Regions from separate parts of the Tumebacillus amylolyticus genome, predicted to be linked through region 1. Evidence: riboswitches for the same ligand, from Rfam matches in the RefSeq annotation. Region 1 holds a riboswitch; each other region holds the start of a gene.
What was found. Region 1 has a riboswitch for cyclic di-GMP ahead of JJB07_RS02380 (copper amine oxidase N-terminal domain-containing protein). Riboswitches for the same ligand answer to the same signal wherever they lie in the genome.
Positions count from the first base shown of each region.

Region 2: it holds a riboswitch for cyclic di-GMP, as region 1 does, so the genes downstream of both, JJB07_RS05545 (hypothetical protein) here and JJB07_RS02380 (copper amine oxidase N-terminal domain-containing protein) in region 1, are expected to answer to the same signal.
Region 3: it holds a riboswitch for cyclic di-GMP, as region 1 does, so the genes downstream of both, JJB07_RS19625 (DUF192 domain-containing protein) here and JJB07_RS02380 (copper amine oxidase N-terminal domain-containing protein) in region 1, are expected to answer to the same signal.
Region 4: it holds a riboswitch for cyclic di-GMP, as region 1 does, so the genes downstream of both, JJB07_RS03360 (OmpL47-type beta-barrel domain-containing protein) here and JJB07_RS02380 (copper amine oxidase N-terminal domain-containing protein) in region 1, are expected to answer to the same signal.

Region 1 covers NZ_JAEQNB010000001.1:503,524-508,069, forward strand. The annotation lists gene JJB07_RS02370 (MBOAT family O-acyltransferase) at 1-282, shown strand, start outside; gene JJB07_RS02375 (copper amine oxidase N-terminal domain-containing protein) at 496-2,085, shown strand; cyclic di-GMP riboswitch class I at 2,154-2,245, shown strand; gene JJB07_RS02380 (copper amine oxidase N-terminal domain-containing protein) at 2,308-3,474, shown strand; gene JJB07_RS02385 (aspartyl-phosphate phosphatase Spo0E family protein) at 3,566-3,721, opposite strand; gene csaB (polysaccharide pyruvyl transferase CsaB) at 3,820-4,546, opposite strand, start outside.
Region 2 covers NZ_JAEQNB010000001.1:1,199,027-1,203,572, forward strand. The annotation lists gene JJB07_RS05530 (SGNH/GDSL hydrolase family protein) at 1-34, shown strand, start outside; gene JJB07_RS05535 (FCD domain-containing protein) at 79-840, shown strand; gene JJB07_RS05540 (YitT family protein) at 875-1,759, shown strand; gene JJB07_RS05545 (hypothetical protein) at 1,865-2,161, opposite strand; cyclic di-GMP riboswitch class I at 2,176-2,272, opposite strand; gene JJB07_RS05550 (hypothetical protein) at 2,464-3,489, shown strand; gene JJB07_RS05555 (tyrosine-protein kinase domain-containing protein) at 3,507-4,546, shown strand, end outside.
Region 3 covers NZ_JAEQNB010000007.1:78,032-82,577, reverse strand. The annotation lists gene JJB07_RS19630 (aldo/keto reductase) at 22-1,479, opposite strand; gene JJB07_RS19625 (DUF192 domain-containing protein) at 1,527-1,913, opposite strand; cyclic di-GMP riboswitch class I at 2,137-2,237, opposite strand; gene JJB07_RS19620 (Rqc2 family fibronectin-binding protein) at 2,460-4,217, shown strand; gene JJB07_RS19615 (CvpA family protein) at 4,391-4,546, shown strand, end outside.
Region 4 covers NZ_JAEQNB010000001.1:717,363-721,908, reverse strand. The annotation lists partial or broken gene JJB07_RS03360 (OmpL47-type beta-barrel domain-containing protein) at 1-2,872, opposite strand, end outside; cyclic di-GMP riboswitch class I at 2,969-3,062, opposite strand; gene JJB07_RS03355 (PspA/IM30 family protein) at 3,268-3,930, opposite strand; gene JJB07_RS03350 (hypothetical protein) at 3,932-4,381, opposite strand; gene JJB07_RS03345 (sensor histidine kinase) at 4,488-4,546, opposite strand, start outside.

The sequences.
Region 1 (4,546 bases):
GCGCGGGGACTCCTGTTCCTGTTCCTCGCCATGACGATCTCCGGTCTCTGGCACGGAGCGAACTGGACGTTCGTCGTCTGGGGGATGTGGCACGGCGTCGGACAAGCGGTGAACAAAGTCTGGAGCAAGTACCGTCCGAAGTCGACGTGGCTCCCGCGACCTCTGGGTCAAGTGGCAGCTTGGGCGCTGACGTTCCACTTCGTCTGCTTGGGCTGGGTGTTTTTCGCTTCTCCGACGTTGCACAACTCCTTCGTTTTCTTAAAACGCATGTGGGGGGTCTGATCCATGTTCAAGGCGTTTGCCAAAGGGGTCTTGCTCGCGTTGCTCCTCGTCGCCGTCTATCTGATCGCGGAAGGACCGAGCGAGCGCTTCATCTACACCGACTTTTAGCAAAAGAGCACCTGACCGCACGCGGTTCAGGTGCTTTTTTTTCCAGTTGCAAAGTAGGAAACTCTCACAGTAGGATGGTAGCATGAGAGAGGAGTGTGTTTGAACATGACTTTGTGGAAGCGATGGACGCAAACCCTGTTGCTGGGCGTCTGTGTGGCGGGCGGTCTGGGAGTTGCTCAGGCGGCTTCCGCTGCGACGCCGGAGCGACCGGACGTCTATGTGGACGGCGAATGGATTCGGTTCGATGTGCAGCCACAAGCGTTTCAATACCGCACCCTCGTTCCGATGCGGATGATTTTTGAAGCTTTGGGCGCCGATGTGCGCTGGGAAGAGGCCACCCAAACGGCGGTGGCGACCAAGGACGGTGTGACGTTGCGCCTGCCGATCGGGAGCACCCGTGTCACCAAAAACGGGGTGGCGATGCCGATTGACGTGCCGGCGCAATTGGTGAAGGACCGGACGATGGTGCCGGTGCGATTTGTCGCCGAGTCGTTCGGCGATGAAGTGCTCTGGAACGAAGCGTTGGGCCGCGTGACGATCAACAGCGTCAACGCGCCGAAAATTCGCGTGGTTGGCGACGACGCGCTCTTGAAGGACGGGATGACGGCGAATCTTCAGTCGTTGGTGCGCCGCAACGACCTGACGACGCTCGTCGAAAACGAAATCGGCAAGACGTTCAAGAAGCCGGTCTGGGTCTACTTGGCGAACTCCGCAAAGGGCTTTGAGCAGAACATCGCGAAGTACGGCGGCGATCGCAACGCGAAGTCGATGGCGGAAACGGCGGAGGGCGTGACCTATGGGTCGCATGTGCTGATCCCGCTGAACAAACTGCCCAATGACGGGGAGCTGACCCAGACGGTCTCCCATGAACTGATGCACGTCTTGCTCAACCAGAACGGCGGGCTCTCCCTGCCGTCTTGGGTACACGAAGGCTTGGCGTGGCAGACGGGGCTCGATGCGCAGTTCAAGTCGCAACCGGCCGTCATGCGCCGCCAGATGGACGGCATGCTGCGCGATTATGTGCTCGGGGTCGTGGAGCAAGGCAAATACCAACCCCTCCTGTCGAGTCAGGACGGCACCATCGATGCCCTGACGACCGCCGGGTACAACGTGGAATTGCAAGACTATCTCGCCTATCAATATTACGTGGCGACGTACGGCAAGACGAAATTCCTCAGCTATCTGAACGCGTACGTCTCGGGCGGTACCCATGCGTTTGAATCGGCGACGGGGGTGACGGAGGCGGCGTTTGAAGCTGACTACCGGGCCTATCTGGATCGCGAAGTCAAGCGCACGTCCAACGGCATGGAGATCACGCTCAACGTTCCGGCGAATTTCCAAGGCGTGGTCCAACTCTTGCCGCAGGGCACAGGCAAGACTTCGACAGACGCCCTTGTGTTACAACCCGGTCTCCAAAAAATTCGCGTCTACAAAGACGGGCACGTCGAAGGCGTTCAGACACGACCGACAAACGACCGCTCCGATCGCGAGCAGAGTGCCGTCTATCTGTTTGTCGATGTGAACCAAGCGGTGAAGGAACAGGGCGTGTCCACCGAGAGCGGCGGGATGGGATTCTATGATTCGTACGGGGAGTATTACTACGGCTATGCGTGGTTGGAAACGGAGCAAGACGCGGTCTATCCGGACACCAATCGAGTGTTGGGGTTGGAAATCCTCGATGTCCATGCGTTTTAGCTAGGACTTTTGTCGCTTGTGACAACTTCGCAAGGTTTGTAAGATTAATAATATAGACAAACATTTTCTCCCGATAAAGGCAAACCTGATCGAAAGACAGGGACGCAAAGCCACGGGCCTACCGTGCGGACGTATGCACGACGGCAGCCGGGTTGCCGAACTTGAGATGTTTTTTCAAGAACGGTGAGCAGCACTCGTTGGGAAAACGAGGAGGAGTTTTTTATGAAAAAGTGGAAGTTTGCGGCGATGATCATGGCCGTGACGTTGATGACCGCGCCGGTCTCAGCTGCATTTGCAACCGATCCGGGTACGCCGACCCCCCCACCGACTCAACCGACCGATCCGGCAGAACCTCCGGTCGTCGTACCGGGTGACGATGGCGGCACGACAACCGACCCGACGACAGGTGACATGTGCTCCGACGACGACGAAGGAGATCAGGACGACAACGGGGGGACGACCCCGACTCCCGACCCGACACCTGTGCCCGACCCTACGCCTACTCCCGACCCGACACCTACGCCGGAACCGACTCCGCAACCGAGCTTCGGGTTTGACAAAAACGACCACGGGCACGGCAAGGGCGACGACAAACAGCATGACGAGCACGGACAAAACGACAACGCTTGGGGCCACACGGACGGCAAAGGCTCGGGCGGCGTGACGACGACCTGCCACTCCGACAACGGCAAACACAAAGGCTGGACGAACAAAATCACCAACATGGTCAAACACCTCGACGAGCTCAAAAAGCAACTCGCGTCGCTGGAGAAGCAACTCGACCTGCTCTTAGCTTGGGCGAAGCAAAACGGCTCCACCACCGACCAAGACGCGCTGCAACAAGTGCTCGAAGCGCTCAAAGCCAAGGACGACGCGGGCGAAGCAGCACCGGACGATCTCGTCGTGATGTCGGACGCGCAAGACAAACTGCAGAACCCGGACGGCGCCATCCAGTCGCTCGAAAAAGCGCTGACCCTGGATTACAACAACCAAGACATCTACACCCGCCTCTCCAAGCAACACGTCAAGAAGGGCGATACCAACGAAGTGAAAGTCTATGTCCAAGGCAAGAAACCGGCCTTCGACGTACAACCGGTCATCCTCGACAACCGCACCCTCGTTCCGCTGCGTGCCATCGGCACCGCGCTGAACGCAGACGTGAAGTGGGACGAAGCGACGCAAACGGTCACCCTCACCAACAAGAACGGCAAAGTCGTGACCTTGCAGATCGATTCAAAGCAAGCGACCGTTGACGGACAGCCGGTTACCCTCGACGTTCCGGCCAAGAAGATCAACGACCGCACGCTGGTTCCGCTGCGAGCGCTCGGCAACTTCTTCAACTTGACCGTTGACTGGGATGACAGCGCACAGATGGCGATCTTGAAGTAACTCCACAAAAAAACCTCCGCATCCGGGCAACCGGAGCGGAGGTTTTTTCGTAAGGTCATCGGGACGGACACGCAAACAAATCGGAAGGTGGCTATTGCAACGGCTTGCTATGATAGGTGACGATGTAGCGATCGAGCTGTTGGCTCAACAGGAGGACATTCGGGTGCAAGAGATCCCCTTGGTACTCCTTCACGACTTCGTTCAACTTTCGGCGGATGCGTTCGATTTCTTCCAAGTAGGTGTCCATTCGCAAAACCTCGTTTCGGAAAAGGTCTTTCTCTTATTTTAGACAGTTTGTGGAGAATTAACAATAGTTAATTCACTCGGAGTTGGTAAAATTTCAAGTTAACCCAAGTAGCGAACTGCTAATTCTCCACTTTTCTCCGCTTCTTGACGCAATTCTTCCACATGCGGGCGCATCATGACGCGGTAGTGTTCGAGGTTCTCCACACAATCTTGGATCGTGTCACGTAGACTTTCGTAGGTGACGTTGTTCACCGCATCGATTTGGCGGTCGTAGCCGACACGCTGGACGAAACGGTCGATCTTGGGATCGTAGGAGAGCGAGACGAACGGCACTCCGCAGTGCGCGGCGAGGATCAACGAATGCAAGCGCATCCCGATGATCAGGTCGGTGTTGGCAATGATATTCGCGATGTCGCGGAATGAGAACTGGCGGTTGAGCAAAACGGCGCGCTCCTTCATGTAGGAGAGCACTTTCTGCGACGCGCCTACGTCCCCCGGATATTGCATCGGGATGAACACGACTTTCCAGCCGGCGCGAATCAAATCGTCGGCGTTCTGCGCGAGAACTTTGTGGAACGGGTGCGGCGTCACCCAGTTGCGAATCGCGATGCCGGCGATCTTCTGCTTGCCGCCCAAGTAGGGGGTCTGCACACCGAATTCGCTCAACATCTTGGCACCGGCGTCCTTGGAGAACAACTCCGGGTTGATCGCAAAAGCCGGGTCGGCCGTGACGTACATCTCGGGCTTGGAGACGCCGTACATTTCGAGATCGTCGCGCGACTTGGCGTCACGGACGGTGATTAGATTGACATGGTTGACGACTTTG
Region 2 (4,546 bases), 700 kb from region 1:
GGACCGATTAAATCCCATCCTGTATAAAAACTAAGGTATAATAGAGACATCAAATTCTGACAGCTCCGAGGGACGCCCGTGAAAACGAATCGATCCAAGTCGAAAAAAACGTACGAGCAAGTCGCCGAGCAGATCAAGTGGATGATCGAGCAAGGCCACCTGCAACCCGGTGACAAACTGCCGCCGATGATCGACCTCGCCCGTCAGCTTGGCGTGTCCCGCCCGACTGTGCGCGAGGCGTTCTCGACGCTGGTTGGCATGGGACTGATCGACCTGCGGCATGGCGAAGGAACGTTTGTACAGAAAATCGATGTGCAGACGATGGTCACAGAACCGATGAACGCCGCTCTGTTGCTGGGGCGGGGAGATCTTCGCGATCTGTTGCAGGTGCGCCGATTGCTCGAATTGGGAGCGGCGCAGATGGCAGCCGATCTGCAGGGAGACGAATGGCGGTTGGCTCCCGTGCGAGCCGCATTGGAGCGCATGGAAGCTGTTTCAAACAAACAGACTGTCGAGGAGCAGGTGGGCGCGGATTTGCAATTCCACCTCGCCATCGCCGAAGTCTCAGGCAACAATGTCTTGCTCAACCTCATGAACACGCTGACAGAAACGATTCGAAGCGTAATCCGACAAGCTTGGATGGACGAACACCGAATTGGGGGTCTCGTCGAGGAGCACTCCGCCCTCTATCGGGCGATGCTCGCCGGGGACAAGTCCTTGGTCCAGCGTTTGATGATCGACCATCTGGATAGAACGGAACATCAGATGGATCAACAGAAGGGAGAGCGAGATGGAGGAGAACAACAAAAACACACAGAGCCTAAACCAAGTACAAGCTGAGCACACGTCGGCCGCGATGGCTGTCGAGGGGGGCATGGCTGCACAGGCCAAAGCCACTCGTTCGCACAAACGACAACCTCTGTCCTATCACATTAAGCGTTTTTTCTTCATGGTGTTGGGGTCCTTGATATTTGCGACCGGACTTGAGATTTTTCTCGTACCCAACTCCATCATCGACGGTGGCATCACGGGGATTTCGATTCTCTTGGGTCATTTGTCGGGACTTCCGATTGGACTGTTTCTCTTTGTTCTCAATTTGCCGTTCCTCTTGATCGGATATAAGCAGATCGGGCGAACGTTTGCGGTCACCACGTTGGTGAGTGTCTCGTTGATGTCCGTATTCGTTTCGCTGCTGGGACCTGTGGCTGCACTGACGGTAGACCCGTTGCTGGCTGCTGTCTTCGGCGGTGTCTTGATGGGGATCGGGGTTGGGACGATCATCCGCTATGGCGGTTCGTTGGATGGAACGGAGATCGTGGCGATCCTTCTGACGCGCAAATTGCCGTTCTCCGTCGGGGAGATCGTCATGTTCTTCAACATCTTTATCTTGGGCAGTGCCGGCTTCGTGTTCGGCTGGGACCATGCGATGTATTCGCTGATCGCCTACTACATCGCGTTCAAGATGATCGACATCACCGTCGAGGGTCTCGACGAGTCCAAGTCGGTCACGATCATCGCCGAAACGCCGGAGGAAATCTCCGAAGCGATCCAGTATCGTCTGGGTCGCGGTGTGACGCACATCTACGGCAAGGGCGGCTACTCCGGCGAAGACAAGGAACTGCTCTATGTCATCGTCACCCGCTTGGAGCTGGCAAAACTCAAAAGCATCGTGCTGGAGTTTGATTCCCATGCGTTCATCGCCATCGAGCACGTCTCCGACGTGACGGGCGGACGCTTCCGCAAGAAAGCGATTCACTAGCTCAACTTCACAACTCATAAAAAACCCCTCCTTCGATGAAGGAGGGGTTAACTTTTGGTTGTTGAAGTGAGTTTAGTAAGATCGTATAATGAAGGGTGACAGTACTTACTGTACGAGGTATTGTGCTTTGGGAGAGACGAACTCAGCGCTGTCGCTGAAGTCGCTGACGTTGATCGAATATTCGCCGCTGTCGGAGCTGGATGCGAGGCTTTGTACCAAGACTTGCTTCTGATCAGCCGAGAGCGAGTTGTACGCTTTCTTCATGCTCATCAGTTCGACCGGGTATTCGCCGGAGTTGTTCGGCTCACCGCTGACATCAAGCATGCTCATTGCAGAAGAAGCCAGACCGACGAAGAGACCGACGGCCATCACAACAGAAAGACCATGAGATTTTTTTGCCATATTGGACCTGTCCTTTCGGTAACCCGGCTGCCCTGGCAGAGAACTTGACTCTCGCGGTTAGGCCCGTGGCTTTGCGTCCCACGCTTTCGCAATGGTTTGCCCTTATCGTTTGAGAGATCAGAGACTTATCAACGAAGCGGGAAAAACTTGTTAATAAGTGAAAATAACACCCTGTCTGTTATCTATATTATTCGTCCTTTACGGGAAAGTCAAGCAATGTTCAGGACTTTGTGCCCTGTTTCTTTTTAGTACATTAGACTTATGATACTTGTGGATAGAACTACGAAAGGGACGGATGATCTGTGAGCAATCCTCGGGAACCCGAGCAAAAACGCTTTTTCTTCAAACGTAAGAAAAAGTCTGACACTAGGGCGAAAGTACCAGAAACGTTAGAGGCAACCGAACCCTCTGCGCCTTTGATCCCGGAAGTCCCGGATACGCCGCTCGAACCGAAACCGGATGCGGAGGCGTTCCTCCAATTGGCACAAGCTGTGCAAGAACAAGCCGGCGCGCTCGCGATGGCGAATTCCTACGATACGCTGCGTGGAAACAAGCCGAAAGTGCCGCGTTGGCTGCTTTTGGTTGTGGCCGCTTCCTTGCTTGGAAATCTCGGCGGGGGTTATCTCGTCTACAAATACCGCAACATTGCCATCTCCAAGCCGGCCGTCGCGCCGGTCGAAGAGGCCCAGACGGAACCGGCGTTGACCGAAGAACAACAAAAGATGCTGGCTCAAATGCAAGAACAAGCCCAAGAGGAGACTGTGCCTCCGGTTAAGCAAGTGGTCGCTTGGACGACGGAACAGGCCGAAGTGTTGCCGAAGACCGAGCGTACGCGGATCGAATCGGTGCTTGGTACGATCAAGAAGCAGGAGGATTTCCAAAACGGCTCCTTCAACTTCGTGTTCGTCTCCGGTCTCAACCAGATCACCGCCATGCACGGGGGTGGAGCGGTCGTCTCTGCGTTTGTCAACAACGGCTATCTCAAATCGTTTACCCCGAAACAAATCAAGCTGACCGTTTCGTACGGCAATCAGATTGTGCTCGCCGGCACGTATGCACAAAAAATGCCGCAGTGGGCGCCGAGCGATGTCTACCTACTAGAGTGTGCGTTTACCGCCGACGACGTGCGGGACGCTTCGATCCTCGACAGGCTGTCGAAGAGTCCGGCAGAGCAAAGCAAATTGAAATTCGAAGCGCGGATTGCCTTTGACAAGGAGTCGAAAGTTCCGGGCGGGGGGCCGGAAGAGTTGTGGGAGTTGATGAACACCCACCTCGACGTGCCGCCAACTCCGACTCCGATCGTCACGGCGACCCCGACTAAGAAGTAGACAGGCGGAGAAACTCGATGAAATTCCTCTTACTTAAATATTGGAAGGCGGTTCGGAAGCGGATCTGGCTGATCGGTCTCTTGGTTGTGTTTGCGGTCGCGACTTCGTATGTGTTTACGACTCATTTTGTGACTCCGCAGTATCGGGCGACGACGAAGCTGATCGTCAACCTGAAACCGACGGAGAACACCGATGCGTTTTTGAGCGACGTGATGGCGTATCCGAAGATGATGAAGACGTACAATGAGATTTTGAAAAGCTACACGGTGACGTCGGCGGTCGTGTCGAAACTGGGGCTCAAGATGACGCCGGAAGCTCTGGGAGCTTCGATCACGATCACGTCGGTCAACGAATCGCAGATCATCGCCGTGCAAGTCACCGACTCCGATGAGAAACGCGTTGCGCTGTTGGCAGACGAAGTGTCGTACATGTTCATCGACAAAGTGGAGCAAATCATGCAGTCGGACAACATCTTCGTGTTGGACAAGGCGCAAGGCCGCGGCGTGGTGAAGTTGAAACCGAACCTCAACATGAATTTGTTGACGGCGGCGGTTTTGGCCGTGCTGGCCGGTGTCGGCGGGCTCGTTCTGCGCGAATATCTCGATACGCGACTGAAGATGCGTGAAGAAGTGAAGTCGGCGCTCGGGCTGGTCATGGTCGGCGAGATCGGCGTGTGGAAAACGGAGAGCCGCCGGTTTGCTTGGCTTCGCAAGTTGAAGTTCAAGTCGGCTCGCAACGACCCGAATCGCAGGGTGATGGAGAACTACAATGCGCTCTATCGCAACCTCGTGCCGCTGAGCATCTTGCAAGAGATCAAGACGTTGTCGATGGTCTCGACAGTTCGGCATGAGGGCAAATCGACCGTATTGACGCAGTTTGCCGTGCATTTGGCACAGAGCGGGCAGCGGGTGTTGTTGATCGACGGCGACATTGAGCATCCCGCGTTACATGTTATGTTGCAAGTTCCCAATACAGTCGGGTTGGGAGACTTCCTCGGCGGGCGTATGGAGTGGAGAGACGCCGTTCAGGGAACTCGAGTGCCGCACTTGCAATTGCT
Region 3 (4,546 bases), on a different contig from region 1:
GCAGAATTTACATGTGGCGCCTCAGAACTTCTGTCCCAATCCCTCCCAACTTGCAAACCGATCCTTTACGTCGATTTGCACCTGCAACTCCGCCAACACATCCTCCACGTACGCCTCACGCCGCATGCCGACGAGCACCGAGGACACGCCGTCTGTCGAACGCAACGCCCGCAACGCCATGCCGCTGAGAGTTCCAGCCTCGCCCCATTGGGCGTCTGCTTGCGCCACACGCCGCTTCAATTCCTGCGAAACTTCGGCCGCCCGCTGCTTGTACATCTCCGTCACCGCCAAAAACGTCTCGTTCACGGCGTTCACATAGCCCTCCAACCACGCGCCGACCTCGGGGGGCAAATTCGGAGTCTCAAGCAACTTCTGCACACCACTTTGAACCGTCGGCACGAAAAACTGTTGCACCACCTCTTGCCAATGATCCAAGGAAGCAAACTTGCGCCCGTGTTCTTGCAAAAGCGCCCCTGCCGTCAACTTGTCGGCAAGGCTTGCCCGCACCTCGTCATCCGCCTCGACCAACGGCAAGATATCCTGACGAAAAAGCGCCTCTGCCGCCACGACTTTTTCAATCAACTCTGTCACCGAAGCCGCTGCATCGACATCCGGCATTGGCAGATCTGCCAAACGCACGAGCGAGTTCGCGACAAATGCATTCAACGGGCGGTTGATCAGCACCCCTAAGCCTTTGTCCCGCGCAAACTTCAGAACGCTCTGCCCATTCGATTGGTTCGCCTGTATGACACCGCCGCGCTCCAACAAATTCATCGGCAATTGAATCACGCGGAAGTGATGAGTGTCAGAGATCGACTCGGCAATCTCCCAAACTCGCTCCAACGAGGTAAAGAGATACTCCTCCGCCGGGGCCGGGAACGTATTCGAAGAAATCCCGTACCAACGAATTCTCCCGCGCTCCACTTCTCCTTCCAAATGCCGAAACGCAAGTTCGATCCGGCGGTAATACTCCTCGCGAGCCTCGTCCAACTGCATCCCGTTCTGTTTCGCAAAGCCTAAGTAATACTCCGGGTTATGTAACAAATACACATCCAACGCCTGCATCTGCAGCCGCTCCAAACTCGCCGTCAACTGATCTTCCAAGAACTCCGGATGGATGCAATGCTCCAAGCCTTCCCCATACAGCACCAAATCGAGAAACGGCATGCCTTCCCGCTTTCTCTGCTGACTCAAGCGGTAATTATGCCCTTGCAGATAGCCCGCCTTGGACACGACCACCACCTGCTCACGGTCGATCTCTCCCGCCGATGTCATCTCGGCCAATACCTTGCCCACCAACTCTTCCGATCCGCCGTCCGAGTAGTTGGAACTGGTATCCAGTACGTTCACACCGCCAAGCAACGCCTTGCGCATGGCCTCCCGATGCTCCGAAACCGACACATCCACCCGATAGCAACCAAACCCGGCCTGACTGACCTGCAAGCCGGTCTGACCGAGCGCATTATATTGTAGAAACATCCGTTATCACCTCCCCACCAGTATACCAAAAAAAGGAGCGCCCTCCTTCAGGCGCCCCTTCCGATCATAAACGCGTACAAATGCGGCTCTGTCTCCACCACCAACCGATCTCGCAACTGCGTGCCGCTGGCCGACAACGTCCCCGCCGGGAACTCGATGACATGCATCGCCCCGCGAACAAAAGGAGCGATCGTATTCGGACGAACCCGATGCAACATGTGCACGATGCGATGCTCGTCATCGAGGAACGCCACGTCGATCTCTTCTTTCATAAAAAACGTATGAATCCCGTTGCAAGATCGAAACACCAACGCCGCTCCCACCGGGACATTTCGACGCCCCATCCATCCGCGCAACCGCGACCAGAACGACTCCGCCGTCTCCACTTCCCATGCCAACCGAACACCCAAGCTTTGGTTCCACACTTCCATCATCTGAATTCCTCCTCTCGTTTTCTCATTTTCTACTTGCAAAGGTTCCGCCTTGGTGCAACCTTGATTTCCAGTACCTTGAAGGGTATAATGACAATGTTCACAATAATTACTAGTAGTGGTGTGGGGGTCGTGCTTTTTTTCGGTACGAAAAAACCTCTACACAGTCGCCGCTGCGCAGAGGTTCTACCACCCTGTTTCGGGTTGTGGGCAGATGTGTCCCTCAATCAGCAACCTGGCGATCATCTCCGGCACACGATTCTCGTGCTTGAGGAAGACCCATGGCTTTGCGTCCCCGTCTTTCGAGCGGGTTTGCCTTTTTTGATTGTTCAATCTTGCTTTACCGGAATTTCAATTTAATTCCTTGTCTTCACTATACACCGTTGTCGAATTTGGGCGGAATAGGTCGGAATGCCTTTTCTGGGGCAGACTTTTGTATTAGTTTTCTGCTAACTTTTAGGCACAAATGTGCTGGATAGATAGGAACAATGGCACTCTCCCCCTCGGGAGTCAGTGCCTTTTTTTCCATTTCGAAGAGGTGACTACCCAATGGCATACGACGGCCTTGTACTCCGTGCTGTGACGCACGAATTGCACACCCTGCTCCTCGGAGGGCGGGTTGATAAAATCTACCAACCGTTGGAACGCGACCTGCTGTTCCAGATTCGAGGCTTTGGCAACAACTACAAACTGCTGTTGACGGCACATCCGTCCTACCCGCGCGCGCAACTGACCCACGACTACAAGGGCGTGAACCCTGCCGAACCGCCGATGTTCTGCATGCTTCTGCGCAAACACTGCGAGGGCGGGCGAATTACCCGCGTGGAGCAGCTTGGCAACGAACGCATCTTGCATATCGCCGTCGAGAACCGCGATGAATTGGGCGACTTGACGGAGCGCGTGCTGGTGGTCGAGATCATGGGCCGGCACTCCAACGTGATCTTGCTCGACCCGCAAGAGAATCGCATCCTCGACTCGCTGGTTCACGTCAACTACGGCACGTCCCGCCACCGCGAAGTTCTGCCGGGCCGCACCTATGTGGCACCGCCGGAACAGGAGAAAAAGAGCCCGTTCGAGCTCTCCTTCGGCGAATTCCAAGCTCTGCGCAGCGCGGCGGCGGAGCTTGCCTACGACAAATTTCTGTTGAACTCCTTCACCGGCCTCTCTCCCCTGCTCTCTCGGGAGATCGCGGCCCGTGTGCAAGAAGTAGGTAATGCGGACTTCGAATGGCAAGCCTTCGCCGGTTTGATCGAGGACGCCCGCCATCACCGCTACCAGCCGACGATCGTCTACCAAGACGAGCGCCCCGTGGCGTTCTCCTGTTTTGACCTGACGCATCTCGACGGGGAGAAAAAAACATTCGCTTCCATCTCCGAAGCGATCCACCAATTCTACGCCGAGAAGTCTTGGCGAGACACGCTGCGACAAAAGTCCCAGGACCTCGAACGAATGCTCACCAACGAATTGGAACGCAACGTCGGGAAACTCGGGAAATTTGAACAGCAGATTCGAGAAGCGGACTCTTCGGAGATTCATCGCATCTACGGCGAGTTGATCACCGCCTACCAACACCAGATCGAGCGCGGCATGACAGAAGTAACCGTCCAGAACTTCTATGACGAGAATATGGCGGACATCACGATCCCGCTCGACCCGGCGTACAGCGCCAACGAAAACGCCCAAAGTTGCTTCAAGAAATACAACAAAGTCAAAAAGTCGATCCCGATCCTCCAAGAGCAAATTCAAGAAACCATTGCGGAGATCAACTACTTGGAGAACTTGCTTCAACAACTGACGACCGCTTCGTGGACCGATATCGAAGAAATTCGCGAAGAACTCGCGGCGGAAGGCTACCTCAAGATCAAGCGCAAGCCTCTGCCCAAAGGCAAAAAAGCCCCCAAGGAGAAAAACACTCCGATCAAACCGGAGCGCTACCTCTCCTCGGAAGGCATCGAGCTCCTCGTCGGCAAGAACAACAAGCAAAATGAATTCCTGACGATGAAGCACGCCTCCAACAGCGACACATGGCTGCACACCAAGGACATTCCGGGCTCTCACGTCGTCATTCGCGCGCGCGAGTTCTCCGAAACCACACTGCTTGAAGCGGCCCAACTCGCCGCCTACTTCTCCAAGGGACGCGAATCCAGCCAAGTTCCGGTTGACTACACGCTGGTCAAACACATCTGGAAGCCCAACGGCTCCAAGCCGGGCTTCGTGCTCTACGACAACCAGAAGACCCTCTACGTCACGCCCGACCAGCGGATTACCGAACGCTTGAGCGCGAACGCTTCCCACACCAAATCTTAATCAACCTTGGCAAAAACGGCCCGTTTTCCACGCAGCGGGCCGTTTTTTCAAAAAAACGCCCCCTCATTCCTCGGCGTCGTGACTAAACGGACGTGCTCCGGGAGTATCCTGTACCAACTGAAATTATTCATGAATCCCGATCTGACCCGTCCACTGACAAGGAGAGTGACGTGATGTCGCTGCTCGACATTCTTTTTTTGCTGATGGTTTTCATCGGCTTGATCACCGGCTTCCTTTCCGGTTTTGTCAACGGAATCGCCCGACTTCTTTCGTACATCATCGCCGCGGCCGTCGCAGCGCGATTTGCTGAACCGGTGGGCAAGCGCATC
Region 4 (4,546 bases), 210 kb from region 1:
GAACTTCGTAGGTGTAGTCACCCTCCGGTTGGTTGGCGAAGGTGACCGTCACGCCCGTCAACGTCTTGGCGAGCGTTTTCGTGCCGCCGGAGACTTGGTAGACGTTGTAGCTCGTTGCGTACGTCGAAGCGTTCCAACGCAGGACAACGTCGTTGCCGTTGACATAGCTTTGCGTGAAGTTCGCCGGAGCTTGCATCGTCGGGAACGTCAAGTTGAAAGCAACTTGGCTGCCTTCCATCGATTCGCCGAAGCGATCGCTGTAGGAATGCACTTCGTAGATGTAGTCGCCTCCCGGAAGGTTGGTGAACGTGTACGAGGTGCCGGTCACCGTTTTTTGCAAAACAGGTTGACCGTCTTGGATCAGGTAGATGTTGTAGGCCGTCGCGTAGGTAGCCGCCGTCCATTTCAAAGTGATGTCATTGCCGTTGGCCGTCGTCTGGGTCAGACCCGTCGGCGGTTGCATCGTTGTGGAGTCGAGGCTCACCGTGATCTGGCTGCCTGTCGCCGATTCGCCAAAGCGGGTGGAGACGGTGTGTACCGAATAGATGTGATCGCCGGATGCGACTTTGGAGATCGTCGTCGTCAGCGACGTTGAGGTCTTGAGCAGCACTTCTTCGCCGTTGACCACTTCGTAGATTTTGTACGAGTTTGCGTATTGTGCCGCCGCCCAGGTCAGAACGATGTCGTTGCCGTTCTGGATCTTGGACGTGAGATTCGCCGGGCTTGCCAACGTCGGCAGAGCCAAGGTGAACGTGGTTTCTGCTCCCTCCGGCGATTCGCCCAACGTGGTCGAAACGGCCGTTACGAGGAAGTGGTAGTCCCCACCCGGTTGGTTGGTCAGCGTGAGAGTCGTGGCCGTTTGGGTTTTCACCAACACGTTTTGACCGTCAACCACTTGGTAGACCTTGTAGCTCGTCGCATATTGAGCGGCGGTCCACTTCAAGGTGATGTCGTTGCCGTTGGCAAGCGTGTAGGTCAGGTTGGTCGGAGCGGGCATCGTCTGTCCGTTCAGGGTGAACGTAAGCGTTGCGCCATCCGCCGATTCGCCGAAGCGGCTCGAGAATGAGTGCACTTCATAGGTGTAATCGCCCGGCGTCATGTTGGAGTAGGCAACGGAAGTGCCCGTCACGGTGGACTTCAGAACTTTCGTTCCGTTGGTGACTTGGTAGACTTTGTAGGAGTTTGCGTACGGTACTGCATCCCAGTTCAGGGTGAAGCCCGTTGCAGAGGTGATCGCTTGCACCACTTCCTGAGGTGCTGCCATCAATGGCAGGATCAGCTCAAGGTTCACTTGGCTTCCTTCTGCCGATTCACCGTAGCGGGTCGAGACCGAATGAATCTCGTAGGTGTACGTGCCCGCCGCTGCGTTGGTGAACGTGTACGCAACTGCGCTCGTCGTCGCTTTCAAAACTTTCTGGTCGCCGTTGACGAGGTAGATCTTGTAGGAGTTCGCGTTCGAAGCTGCGGTCCAGCTCAGTGCGATGTCGTTGCCGTTGTTGATCTTGTACGTGAAGTCGCTCGGAGCGGTCATCGTCGGAGTCGCCACCGTCAAGGAGACGAGGCTGCCCGCGGTCGATTCGCCGAAGCGGTCGCTGTAGGAGTGAATTTCATAGGTGTAGTCGCCGGAAGCTTGATTCGTAAACGAAGTGCTCGTCCCAGTGACGGTTTTGACCAAGGTTTTTTGACCGTCGGTCACTTGGTAGATCTTGTAGCCGGTTGCACTGGAAACTGCGGTCCAGCTCAGGTTGATGTCGTTGATGTTCGCCAGCGTGAACTTGAAGTTCTCCGGGGCGGTCATCACCGGCGGAACCAGCGTGAAGCTTGCTTGCGTGGAGTCTGCCGATTCGCCGAAGCGGTCGCTGTACGCCGTCACGACGTACACGTAGTCGCCCGCCGGCATGTTGGTCAGCGTAAGCGTTGTTGCGGTTTGCGTCTTCTGCAACACTTTTTGGCCGCCAATCACTTGGTAGACGTTGTAGGCCGTCGCGTATTGCGAAGCGCTCCAAGAGAGGACGATGTCGTTGCCGTTCTGCACTTTGGAGGTGAAGTTGCCCGGTGCCGCTTGCGACTGTTCGCCCAAGTCGATCTTGGTCGTCGCCGAAACCGGAGATTCGCCGTACAGCGTGTTCACAGCCGAGACTGCATAGGTGTAAGAACCTGCTGCTGCATTTGTGAACGTGTACGTGGTCTTGCCGGAGACGGTCGTGACCAACGTGTTGGTACCGTCCGCGTTGACTTGGTAGAGGTTGTACGAAGTTGCGTACTGCGAAGCCGTCCAAGTCAGTGCGATGTCGTTTCCGTTGACCAGTTTGTAGGTCAGGGAGTCCGGTGCCGCCATCTTCGGATAGGTGACGGTCACAGACACCGGGGCGCACGGGCCGGATTCGCCCTCTGCACCAAGCGTCGTCATGACGTACTGGTACTCGCCTTCCTTAAGCGCCGGGAACGTGTACGAAGTAGCGGTCGTCGTCGCCAAGACTTGCAGTTGGCCGTCGATGATGCCGTATACGTTGTACCCGGTGGCTCCGAAAACGGAGCTCCATGTCAGTTTTACAGTGTCGGGAGTTGTCAGTTGAAAGGCAAGATTGCTGGGTGGCAGCATGCCACTGGACAGGGTTGTGATCTGCGGAGTCGTTGTGGTGGTTGCAGGAGCCGGTCCTGCAGGAGTGGGTTCAGTAGCGGGAGTGGTGTTGTCGACGGTGGACGTTGCCGGATCAGGCTCGGGCGTCGTCACAACGTCAGTCTGTCCTCCGAGGGGAGGTGTTCCCTCCGGGTCTGTCGCTGCGAATGCGTTTAGCATAGGAAACACGAGCTGGAACACAAGCAGCAGCGAGGCAAACAAAGCGAGTTTGCTGCAAAAGCGTTTTCCCATGTACAGGTCCTACCTTTCTCGTGAAAAAGGGGAAGAACAAGAGGTCATAAAAAATGAACCTCTTAGACAGGTTCATAGAACGAGACTATGAATCCCTGTGGCAACCGGCTGCCATCCACGATCTGATACGTCGTGGGTCAGGCCCTTGGCTTTGCGTCTCATGGTTTCCCATGATTTGCCCTTTTCACTTGGTGTTTTTTGATACAATTCCATCATATTGCTTAAATGAAATTATGTGAATATGCGACTTTTCCTGTCTTTTTGTGTCTGAGGTCTTACCCATGTAGGTCTAAAGTCACGAATTTCCTTATAGGTATAAAATCCTATAACATTACGAGCAACAATCGTGAAAAAAAGCCCCGCACCGGGTGCGGGGCTTCACACTGGGGCGGGGCTTACGCTTCTTGGGAAGCTTTGAGTTTCGCGAGTTCTTCTTCGACTTTGTTTTGCAGGGCAGTGTCAGTTGCGTACTTTGCAAGTTGAAGATGCGTTGCGCGTACACGGTTGCCCGCTTCGGCGGTCGCTTCCATCAGGAGGACACGCTCTTCCATACGGGCGAAACCTCGGACGGCGCTGTCTGCGTCGATGGAGTTCAGCGTGCAATTGAGGTCGTAGCTGGTCTGTGCCGCTTGCGAACGAGCGATGAGCAGGCGTTTTTTCGCTTGCATGTCTGCGTACTTTTCTTGCAGGTCGCGCAGTTGGTTGTTCAGGGTTTCCGTCTGGGTGGCGATCGTTTCAAGTTGCGATTCGTAGGTGGTCAGTTTGGACTCCAGCACGATTTTTTCTTGCAACGCGACTTTTGCGATCTCTTCGTCGCCGGTTTCGACGGCCAGTTGCGCTTGGCGGGCGCGTTTTGCGATCAGCGCTTTGGTGTCGGATACGAGTGCCGCTTGGCGTTGTTCCAAGAGCACTTGATGCGCGATGGTGCGCTCCGCTTTGGTGATTTCGAATTCGACGTCACGCAGGTATTGCTTGATGAGAGCCACCGGGTTTTCGAGCTTGTCCAATCCTTCGTGGACACTGGATACGACGAGATCGCGGATGCGTTTGAAGATCATGTTATTGTTCCTCCTTGGGGGTTTGGTTTTTGAGTTCACGGCGGGTTTTCGCTTCCCATTCATCGAGAGCGTCGAAGGTCTGCTCCGAGACGTAGGAGTCTACCGTCATCCTCATCGGACGGCGGCGAACTCGACGCTTCCAGAATTTCCAGCCGCCGACGAGCAAGACCAGACCGACGAAGAATCCGATGACGCCGCCGAATCCGTCATGGTGCTCGCCGCGTTCCCCGCGGAAGTTGGTTTCGTTTCGGTGCGAGAATGCTTGGGTCTGGGCGGTGTGACGGTCCTCGCGACCGTACGACTGCCCTTGCTGTTGCTGTTGCCGTTGTTGCTGGGCATCATGTTGACGAAACTCGTGCGAGTAGGCGAACGTCCGAACTCCGACCGCTACCACCGCAGCGACAACGGCCAGCCACAAGATCGTGCGCAAGAACTTCCACATGCGTTTCATGGTGGATGTGTCACTCCCTTCTTCTGAGACCCAGTGTACGAGCTCTCGATGAAAGGATCATGAAAAAAAGCGTCGGGAAGCAAGTTGCCTCCTGACGCTTTTTTCCTTACTTTCGCACGGGGAATTTCGCGGTGAAGAGACTCCCCGCCCCCGGCGTACTTTGCA